DNA from 3 places in the Erwinia sp. HR93 genome. Region 1 is predicted to be linked to each of the others. Evidence: predicted binding sites of a transcription regulator. Region 1 holds the regulator's gene; each other region holds the start of a gene.
What was found. The regulator LexA, encoded in region 1, represses DNA repair genes until DNA is damaged. The targets are predictions, from matches to a motif close to TNCTGTATGTACATACAGNA.
Positions count from the first base shown of each region.

Region 1 (3,281 bases):
AGATCCTGGCGAGCAGGAAGGCGCGGCCCTACGGCGGCTAAACGGAGGCGGGCGAAGTGCATACGCGCAACGCGCAGCAGTTTCTGCGCGATGCTTTTATCGGTGCCGTGTTCCGTGGCCATCCAGCGCAGCGAGACGGGCGTGGAAAAACGGACAAAGCTATCGCGGCCCAGCCACAGCACCGCAAAAAATTTCTGAATACCATTAAGCATGCGTAAAGGAGGATTTGATTCTCCTTTTTCACGCCCGGGCGAGCGCCCGAACATAACGGAAACCGGCACCAATTGGATATCCAGATTAGGGTTGCGCCGGTGAAGATCCAGATAATCATGAAACAGTTTTATCGACTCTTCTTTTGGCGTGTAATAAGTAAATACGCGCGGTCCGTCGTGGACAAATACGTAGCGCGGTAAAACAATGCCATCAACCTCAAGCGGATCGAAGGGATCGGGCAGATCGTGCGCCAGACACTGTTCACGAAGCGTCAGAATGTCCGCTTTTGAATTGTACGGTAAGACATAAATTATCGGTCTGGAGATATCGAGCCCCAGCTCAGCGCAGGGATCTTCAGGAACTAATTTACTTTTTACCAGCAAACTTAGTGGTAAATTAAGCAACTTATAGAAAAAGTGGGGCCAGTCTACCATAGACAATGTTAAGCCTCTGAGTGAAGAGCGTCATTACGGCGCAGCATACCAGAAATAGCATATAAATTCTGCGACATTGCTGTATTTACGGCTTTTTCGCCAGGACGCAAATTTTAAAAAAGGGTTTTTTCATGGCTAATAGTACCACCGGTATTACCCGTATTATCAAGGCTGCCGGCTATTCCTGGAAGGGGCTTCGCGCCGCATGGCGCAATGAGGCGGCCTTTCGTCAGGAAACATTACTGGCGGTCGCGGGCATAATCATCGCCTGCTGGCTGGATATTGATGCGTTAACGCGCGTGCTGCTTATTGGATCCGTGGTACTTATTATGATCGTTGAAATTCTTAATAGCGCCATTGAAGCAGTGGTTGATCGTATCGGTACTGAAAAGCATGAACTTTCTGGCCGCGCGAAGGATATGGGATCGGCGGCGGTATTCATTGCGATGCTGCTCGCCGCTTTTGTCTGGATCTCATTATTGTGGCAACGCTTTTATTGATTCGCCCGGTATTGCGATAAGTCGCTGGTTTTTGCTGAATTATGGTTCCCTTAACGTATTGCGCTGTATATACTCACAGCATAACTGTATATACAACCAGGGGGCGAAATGAAAGCGTTAACGGCCAGACAGCAGGAGGTTTTTGACCTCATCCGGGAGCATATTAGCCAGACGGGTATGCCGCCAACGCGGGCAGAGATTGCTAAGCAGCTTGGATTTCGTTCTCCGAATGCCGCGGAAGAGCATTTAAAGGCGCTGGCGCGGAAAGGCGTAATTGAAATCGTCTCTGGTGCCTCCCGTGGTATTCGACTGATGGTGGAAGAAGAAGCAGGCCTTCCGCTGGTAGGGCGCGTTGCCGCCGGAGAGCCGCTGCTGGCGCAGCAGCATATTGAAGGGCACTATCAGGTTGATCCTTCTTTATTCAGGCCTGGCGCTGATTTTCTCCTGCGCGTGAGCGGTATGTCGATGAAAGATATCGGTATTATGGACGGTGACTTACTTGCCGTACATAAAACCCAGGAAGCACGCAATGGTCAGGTAGTAGTTGCTCGTATTGAAGACGAGGTCACGGTGAAGCGGTTAAAAAAACAGGGAAATGTTGTCTGGCTACTGCCAGAAAACAGTGACTTCGAGCCGATTGAAGTGGATTTGCGTTCGCAAAACTTTAGCATTGAGGGCTTGGCCGTCGGCGTTATTCGCAACGGCGAATGGCTCTAACCGTTTTAAAACACTAAGCCTTCCTGGCTATTATCTGCGGTATATTTGGATTAAGCGCCAGCCATCCTGTCGGCGCTTTTATTCGCGTGCTGCCAGCCCACAGGCGGCGCGCAGTGTGTCAGCTATTACAATCAGAGTAGTTTCCTCAACGTCAGACGTTGCCAGGCGCACCGTAATTTCAGGGCAGGATGCTGCGCGGCGAACTCTACTTTTTCAGCGCTGCGCTGAGATGAAAACGACAGGGGAAGGGAAACATAGCCGGCCGATGCAGAGTCGATAAGCAAAGGGATGCGGGTTAACTGAAGCAGGTAAATTATGGCGGTGTGTGGCAGGTTATTTGCCTGCACGCACGGCCTTCGCCCGGTAATTCCTTTGCACAATAGTTTTAGCCTGCGCTCCAGCTTATACGGTGGAAGGTGCTCTGATATACGCATTCGTCTGGGATTAATGTACATATCTTCCGGATGCGTATATCTTCCGTGCCTGCCAGATGCTTATCTTATTAGCCGGTCGCTTTTCTTGTCAGGAAGAAAGCGCTGGTGATGTATTTGATAGAGCCATCATACTTACCTTATCCCGCTTATTCACAGGTTGTTTCAGTGTCCGAGGCGTTACTGACCTCTATTTAAGCTTTTTAATATTCATCTCAACAATGCTGCCTGAACTTAAGAACGTTATTTGCCGTTAAATTGGATACACTTTGCGGCCCGGTCTATTTAGCTTTATTGAGAGCACCACGCTAACTTGTGAATATCTGGCTGAATGCAGGGGCACTAAAGCGCGCGCAATCATTTGCCATGTTACGCCTGCGCTACGCCCGATCGGGTAGTTTAGAACCATGAAGCCTGCTGTTCGCAGCAGGAGAAGATAAATCATTATAAATGGGCTGGACGATGCCTTTTTTCCATAAAACAGATAAAGCACTGTGGCGGCTGGCGCTGCCGATGATTTTTTCCAATATCACTGTACCGCTGCTGGGGCTGGTGGATACCGCCGTTATCGGCCATCTTGATTCGCCAGATTATTTGGCCGGCGTAGCCGTGGGAGCAACCACGACCAGCTTCCTGTTTATGCTGCTGCTTTTTTTACGTATGAGCACGACGGGGCTGACCGCTCAGGCGTGGGGGGCTAAAGATATCCCGGCGCTGGCGCGCGCTTTAGCTCAGCCTATGATGCTGGCGTTAAGCGCAGGGGTTGCTATCGTTGCGTTACGTACTCCACTGATTGACCTGGCTTTGCATGCGGTGGGCGGCAATGAAAATGTTTTATATCAGGCGCGTCGTTTTCTGGAGATCCGCTGGCTTAGCACGCCGGCCTCGCTGGCGAATTTGGTGCTATTAGGTTGGTTATTGGGCGTCCAGTATGCGCGGGCTCCGGTTATTTTGCTGGTGGTGGGGAATGTGTTGAATATCACACT
Region 1 covers NZ_JAXUDP010000001.1:1,076,379-1,079,659, forward strand. Annotated here, with positions in the region: gene plsB (glycerol-3-phosphate 1-O-acyltransferase PlsB) at 1-647, opposite strand, end outside; gene SFA31_RS05105 (diacylglycerol kinase) at 779-1,147, shown strand; gene lexA (transcriptional repressor LexA) at 1,256-1,864, shown strand; gene SFA31_RS05115 (hypothetical protein) at 1,996-2,211, opposite strand; gene dinF (MATE family efflux transporter DinF) at 2,758-3,281, shown strand, end outside.

Region 2 (3,281 bases), 1.5 Mb from region 1:
TTGAGCGATGGCAGCCTGAATCAGTTTATTTTTGGCCTGTTCGCCGCGCGTAGTTTGCTGGGGAAGCGCTTCAGTCATAAATAGCAAATACAATTAATCAAACGATTGATTGAGTTTATGGCGCTTAAGTGACCTTGTCCAGCCGGTGCTACCTACGTAGCATCATTTGAATACCGGGACTTTATGCGCTGATGGGGAAAAACTGATACACTGCGTCCCTGATAACGCACTGTGGTTTGTGCCCCTTTAATCAGCCGCTTTCTCCGGCTGTCGATATCCCCCTGGAAACTACACCGGTCCCCCGGTCAGGGCGGTTCTGGAGTTGTTATGTCTTTTGATTCTCTTGGGTTAAACGCTGATATCCTGCGTGCGGTAGCGGAACAGGGCTACCATGAGCCGACGCCGATTCAGCGTCAGGCGATCCCTGTCGTTCTGCGCGGGCGCGATCTGATGGCCAGCGCGCAAACGGGCACGGGAAAAACAGCGGGTTTTACGCTGCCGTTACTTCAATTACTGTCGCAGAAAGCCCCGCATCAAAAAGGGCGCCGTCCGGTGCGCGCGCTGATTTTGACGCCAACGCGCGAGCTGGCGGCACAGGTAGGGGAGAATGTGCGTGAATACAGTAAATATTTAGATATTCGCTCGCTGGTCGTGTTCGGTGGCGTCAGTATTAACCCGCAAATGATGAAACTGCGCAGCGGGGTTGATGTATTAATAGCCACACCGGGGCGTTTGCTCGATCTTGAACATCAGAATGCGGTGAAGCTTGATAGCATTGAGATTCTGGTGCTGGATGAAGCGGATCGTATGCTGGATATGGGATTTATTCACGATATTCGCCGCGTACTGGCGAAGCTGCCTCCGCGCCGACAGAATCTTCTGTTTTCCGCCACCTTTTCCGATGAGATTAAGCAACTGGCGGAAAAGCTATTGCACAATCCTGAGGAGGTTGCCGTTGCGCGCCGCAACACGGCTTCGGAACAGGTTACTCAGCACGTCCATTTTGTCGATAAAAAACGCAAGCGCGAACTGTTATCACTCATGATAGGACAAGGAAACTGGCGGCAAGTCCTGGTGTTTACGCGCACCAAACACGGCGCAAACCACCTGGCGGAGCAGTTAAGTAAAGATGGAATCACCGCGGCGGCTATCCACGGTAATAAAAGCCAGGGCGCACGTACGCGGGCGCTGGCGAACTTTAAGTCCGGGGATATCCGCGTATTGGTGGCGACCGATATCGCCGCGCGCGGCCTGGATATCGAAGAACTGCCGTATGTAGTGAACTATGAATTGCCCAATGTGCCGGAAGACTATGTTCACCGGATTGGGCGAACCGGACGCGCTGCGGCAACCGGCGAAGCGCTGTCGCTGGTGTGCGTTGATGAACATAAACTACTGCGTGATATTGAGCGGCTATTAAAGCGCGAGATCCCACGTATTGCCCTGCCGGGATTTGAGCCGGATCCGTCGATTAAAGCGGAACCTATCCAAAATGGCCGTCAGGGACGTGGCGGCGGCCGTGGACAAGGGCAGGGGCCGGGAAGAGGTCAGGCTCAGGGAAAACGCCCGGAACGCAGCGCTCAGTCGCCGCGTTCACGCACAGAAGGGCAATCGCGCAGCGCGCGCCCTGAAGGTGACAGACCTCGCCGTCCGCGCCGCTCTGGCGGCAATTCGCAATAACGACGGTTATTTTCGGCCATCGAACCATGTGCTATTTGCCGCCTGCGGGAGGCAATTTTGTTTTATTGCCCGGACCGACTGCGGCGCGCAATAACGCCCGTAATGTCGCCTATCGATAAAAAAGAAGGTATCTCATGCCGCTTAAAAGTGGGACAATAGTGGCTGTTTATACAGTATTTACGGTTCACTATGGCACTTTCGGCGGCGCAAAAGGCGCAAATTGGCGCCTGGTATAAGGCGCTTCAGCAGCAAATCCCCGATTTTATCCCTCGCGCTCCCCAGCGTCAGATGATAGCCGAAGTGGCTAAAACGCTGGCGGGCGAAGAAGGGCGCCATTTAGCGATAGAGGCGCCAACCGGCGTCGGGAAAACGCTTTCTTACCTTATTCCCGGCATTGCGATAGCGCGCGATGAGCAAAAAACGCTGGTGGTCAGTACCGCGAACGTAGCTCTGCAGGATCAGCTTTTTACCAAAGATTTGCCGCTCCTGAGCACGATAATTCCTGGCTTAAAATTCACCGCCGCCTTTGGGCGGCGTCGCTACGCATGTCCCCGCAATCTGGCAGCGCTGGCGGCGCCGGAAGATAATGCTCAACGTACGCTGCTGGATTTTCTCGAAGATGAAGTGCCGGCAAGCCAGGCAGAGCAAAAACTGTGTACCACCCTAAAAACCGCGCTCGACGGCGGGCGCTGGGATGGTCTGCGCGATCGCGCTGAGCTGGAGGTTGAAGACGCGCTTTGGGCGCGGATTAGTACCGATAAAGCAAGCTGCCTGGGGGTAAATTGCCCGTGGTTCAAAAGCTGCCCTTTCTTTATTGCCCGGCGTGAAATCAGCGAAGCGGAAGTCGTTGTGGCGAATCATGCGCTGGCGATCGCCGCGCTGGAAAGTGATGCGGTATTGCCGCCGGCAAAAAATATGCTGCTGGTCCTTGATGAAGGGCACCATTTGCCAGAAGTCGCGCGTGATGCGCTGGAGGTTAGCGCGGAGATTACGCCGGGGTTTACCAAACTGCAGCTCGATTTATTCATTAAGCTGATTGCCTCCTGTCTTGCGCTGCATCGCCCGAAGCGGCTTCCTCCGCTGGCGGTGCCGGAACGGCTCGCCCAATGCGCAGATGAGATTGTTGAGCGACTGTCAGAAGCGGTGCGTATTTTGGCGCAATTATTGCCCGGAGAAGAGAACGCTGAATATCGTTTTGCTTTAGGAATATTGCCCGATGAATTAACCGTTCACGCCCAGAGGCTGGCAAAACTTACCGACGGATTACGCGGGCTGGCAGAGGCATTGGTTAATGATTTAAGCGAAAGAACCGGTCAGTATGATATTGCGCGACTGCACCGTTTGATCCTGCAGCTTAACCGGGCGCTGGGGTATTTTGAAACACAGACCCGGCTTTGGACGCTGGCCGCGATGGCACAGGCGTCCGGCGCGCCGGTCTGTAAATGGATAACCCGAGAGCGGCGAGAGGGGCATCAACATTGGTTTTTGCACTGCGCGGGGATCCGCGTTAGTGAGCAGTTAGAAAAGCTGCTCTGGCGCAGCGTGCCGCATATTATTATTACCTCTGCAACCCTGCGCTCCCTGAACAGCTTTTCCCGCTT
Region 2 covers NZ_JAXUDP010000001.1:2,573,982-2,577,262, forward strand. Annotated here, with positions in the region: gene cecR (transcriptional regulator CecR) at 1-78, opposite strand, end outside; gene rhlE (ATP-dependent RNA helicase RhlE) at 328-1,680, shown strand; gene dinG (ATP-dependent DNA helicase DinG) at 1,870-3,281, shown strand, end outside.
Region 2: a site for LexA is predicted at 1,837-1,856, ahead of dinG (ATP-dependent DNA helicase DinG). Genes of this name have one in related genera too.

Region 3 (3,281 bases), 660 kb from region 1:
GGCGCGCGGGCAGCGCCCGACGTAATTAAGTTATGCGTTGCGTTGCGTTGCGTTGTCTGGCCTGGCGGCGGGTAGCTGACAGGCGGCAACGTTTTCATTAAATGCGTGCGTCCGAATAACTATAGCCATAAACCCGGCACGTAAAATGTTGGGCTGGCGTAGCAACGACCAAAATGGAGATAAAACGCCGTGAGGGCATCAATTTTAATGGGCGTGCGGGCGGGTTTGCCTGCCATTTGAGGTGTAAAGCCATACGCCAGTATTTGTGAAGCAAATCACTTAGTGATGCATAAATAAGAGTAATTTGTTTCATTACAGGTGAGATGTATCACGTAATTACGCGGCAGGCCCGGTTAGAGTAGACGCCTTATTTTCCCACAGTGATTTCAAGGAGCGCGCTATGTCAGCGACTGACGTTTTCCATTTGGGCCTGACTCAGGGTGATTTACAGGGTGCAACGCTTGCCATTGTGCCGGGCGATCCACAGCGGGTGGAAAAAATAGCGGCATTAATGGATAACCCCGTATTGCTTGCTTCGCACCGCGAGTTTACGACCTGGCGTGCACAGATAGACGGTAAGTCCATCATCGTATGTTCCACAGGGATTGGCGGCCCTTCTACCTCGATAGCCGTTGAAGAATTAGCGCAGTTGGGGATTCGCACTTTTTTACGCGTGGGAACCACCGGAGCTATCCAGCCGAATATCAGTGTGGGCGATGTGCTGGTTACTACGGCTTCTGTGCGCCTGGACGGTGCCAGCCTGCACTTTGCGCCTCTCGAATACCCGGCGGTTGCAGATTTTACCTGCACCACCGCGCTGGTAGAGGCAGCCAGGGCCGCCGGTGCGGTAACGCATATTGGCGTGACGGCGTCTTCCGATACTTTTTATCCAGGCCAGGAGCGCTATGATACCTTTTCTGGTCGCGTAGAGCGGCGTTTTAAAGGTTCAATGGCTGAATGGCAGGCGATGGGCGTGATGAATTATGAAATGGAATCCGCGACGCTGTTAACCATGTGCGCGAGTCAGGGATTGCGCGCCGGTATGATAGCCGGGGTCATTGTTAATCGTACTCAGCAAGAAATCCCGGATGCGCAATTGATGAAACAAACGGAAGGCCACGCGATAAATATTGTGGTTGAGGCCGCGCGCCGTCTGCTTTAATTTCGCCCGCTCGGTGGCGCGTAAGCTGAGACGCGCCATCGACTTAATCGTATGTCTCGTCCCCATATTCTGACTCAGCATAGGTTGATACCAGGTAGCTCGCCCGCGCGCTGGCAGCGGTTTGCTCTGGCAGAAAACGCGGGTTGGTTTTGTCAGATGCGCGCCTAAAAGGCGCTTTTTAACGCTCTTTGCCAATTCTGCGGCGTAGAATCATGCGCTTGCCGCCCGTAAATATTTTTACTCCGCGTGTACCTATATTGCTTGTTGAGGACATCCTTGGTTTGCGCTCCTGCGAAATATATTTTCCTGGCGCGGTAAGAGTACCGCGCTTTTTTGCGCGGCTTTACGCAGAAAAGCGCTTTTCATCTGGACATCCATACAGCACAATTTTACTTTGATTAAAGCCTCGCCCTCTGCTGGAGGGCGGTAAACTCGCATTCTGGAGGCGGAGTGGACAACTCATTACTGCTCGTTATCATCATGGTGCTTGCAGGCGTTGGTGCCGGTTGGTTGCTGGCCAGCCTGCGCGCGGCGCAAAAACTGGCGCTGGAGCATACCGCCCAGCGCGAGCTTTACGGCGAACTGATGGCGGCGCGGCAGCAGCTTCAGCAGGCTGAATATTGGCATGAAGAGTGTGAGCGTCTAAACGGTGAGCTGCGCCACCAGCTGGAGATCAACGGGGTACAGGAAGCCGATCTGCGTGAACTGAGCACGCGACTTGAAGAAACGCGTATTAACGCGGAAGAAAAAGTCCGGCAGATGATGAGCAGCGAACACCGCCTGAGCGAGCAGTTTGAAAACCTCGCGCATCGGATTTTTGAACAGAATAGCCGGCGGGTGGATGAGCAAAATCGCCAAAGCCTGCAGGGGCTACTTACACCGCTGCGGGAGCAGTTAGACGGTTTTCGGCGCCAGGTGCAGGATAGCTTTGGTCAGGAAGCGCGGGAGCGGCACACGCTGACTCATGAGATCCGCAATCTGCAACAGCTTAACGCCAGAATGGCTCAGGAAGCCGTCAATCTCACCCAGGCATTAAAAGGTAATAACAAAACCCAGGGAAATTGGGGAGAAGTGGTGCTTGGCCGCGTGCTGGAGGCCTCGGGGCTGCGCGAAGGCCATGAATATGATCTGCAAGTAAATATTCAGCGCGAAGACGGTAGCCGGATGCAGCCGGATGTCATTGTACGCCTGCCCCAAGGCAAAGACGTGGTGATTGATGCAAAAATGACGCTGGTGGCCTGGGAGCGTTTCTTTAACGCTGAAGAAGAGTACGCGCGGGAGCAGGCGCTTTCAGAGCATATTGCCGCGATTCGCCAGCATATTCGCTCGCTGGGGAGTAAAGATTACCAGTGCTTGCCAGGGGTAAAATCTCTTGATTATGTACTGATGTTTATCCCGATTGAGCCGGCGTTTTTGGCGGCAATAGACAAACAGCCTGAGCTGATAAATGAAGCGCTACAGCGCAATATTATGCTAGTCAGCCCCACTACGCTGCTGGTGGCGCTACGGACTATTGCCAATCTCTGGCGCTATGAACACCAAAGCCGTAATGCCCAACGTATCGCCGATCGGGCGGCGCGTCTCTATGATAAAATGCGGCTGTTTGTCGATGATATGTCTGCTATCGGCAATAACCTGGATAAAGCGCAGGATACCTACCGGCAGGCAATGAAAAAGTTGGCCAGTGGGCGCGGAAATATTCTGGTCCAGGCCGAGGCTTTCCGTGAACTCGGCGTTGAAATCAAGAGAGAAATCAATCCAGAATTGTCTGCCCGGGCGAAACTGGATGGCGACAATGCCGCTATTGCACCCGGAGAGCGGTATGACACCCAGGTTGAACCAGAAATCACCCCAGCGCGCCGTGCAGCGGGTGATATCTGATAAGGTATACCCTGCGTGGCGCTGAATCATAGGGCAACACGGTGCAATCTGTTACACTCCTTCAAATATTTTTCAACAAGCAGGCATTGAGATGGCTGGAGATTCGCAGGATACGACGCATTTTGGTTTCCGTACCGTTGCAAAAACGCAAAAGGCGGACATGGTAGCGCAAGTCTTTCACTCCGTTGCGGCAAAATACGATGTAATGAACGACCTGATGTCGTTTGGCATTCACCGG
Region 3 covers NZ_JAXUDP010000001.1:418,881-422,161, reverse strand. Annotated here, with positions in the region: gene udp (uridine phosphorylase) at 401-1,162, shown strand; gene rmuC (DNA recombination protein RmuC) at 1,643-3,043, shown strand; gene ubiE (bifunctional demethylmenaquinone methyltransferase/2-methoxy-6-polyprenyl-1,4-benzoquinol methylase UbiE) at 3,135-3,281, shown strand, end outside.
Region 3: a site for LexA is predicted at 1,527-1,546, ahead of rmuC (DNA recombination protein RmuC). Genes of this name have one in related genera too.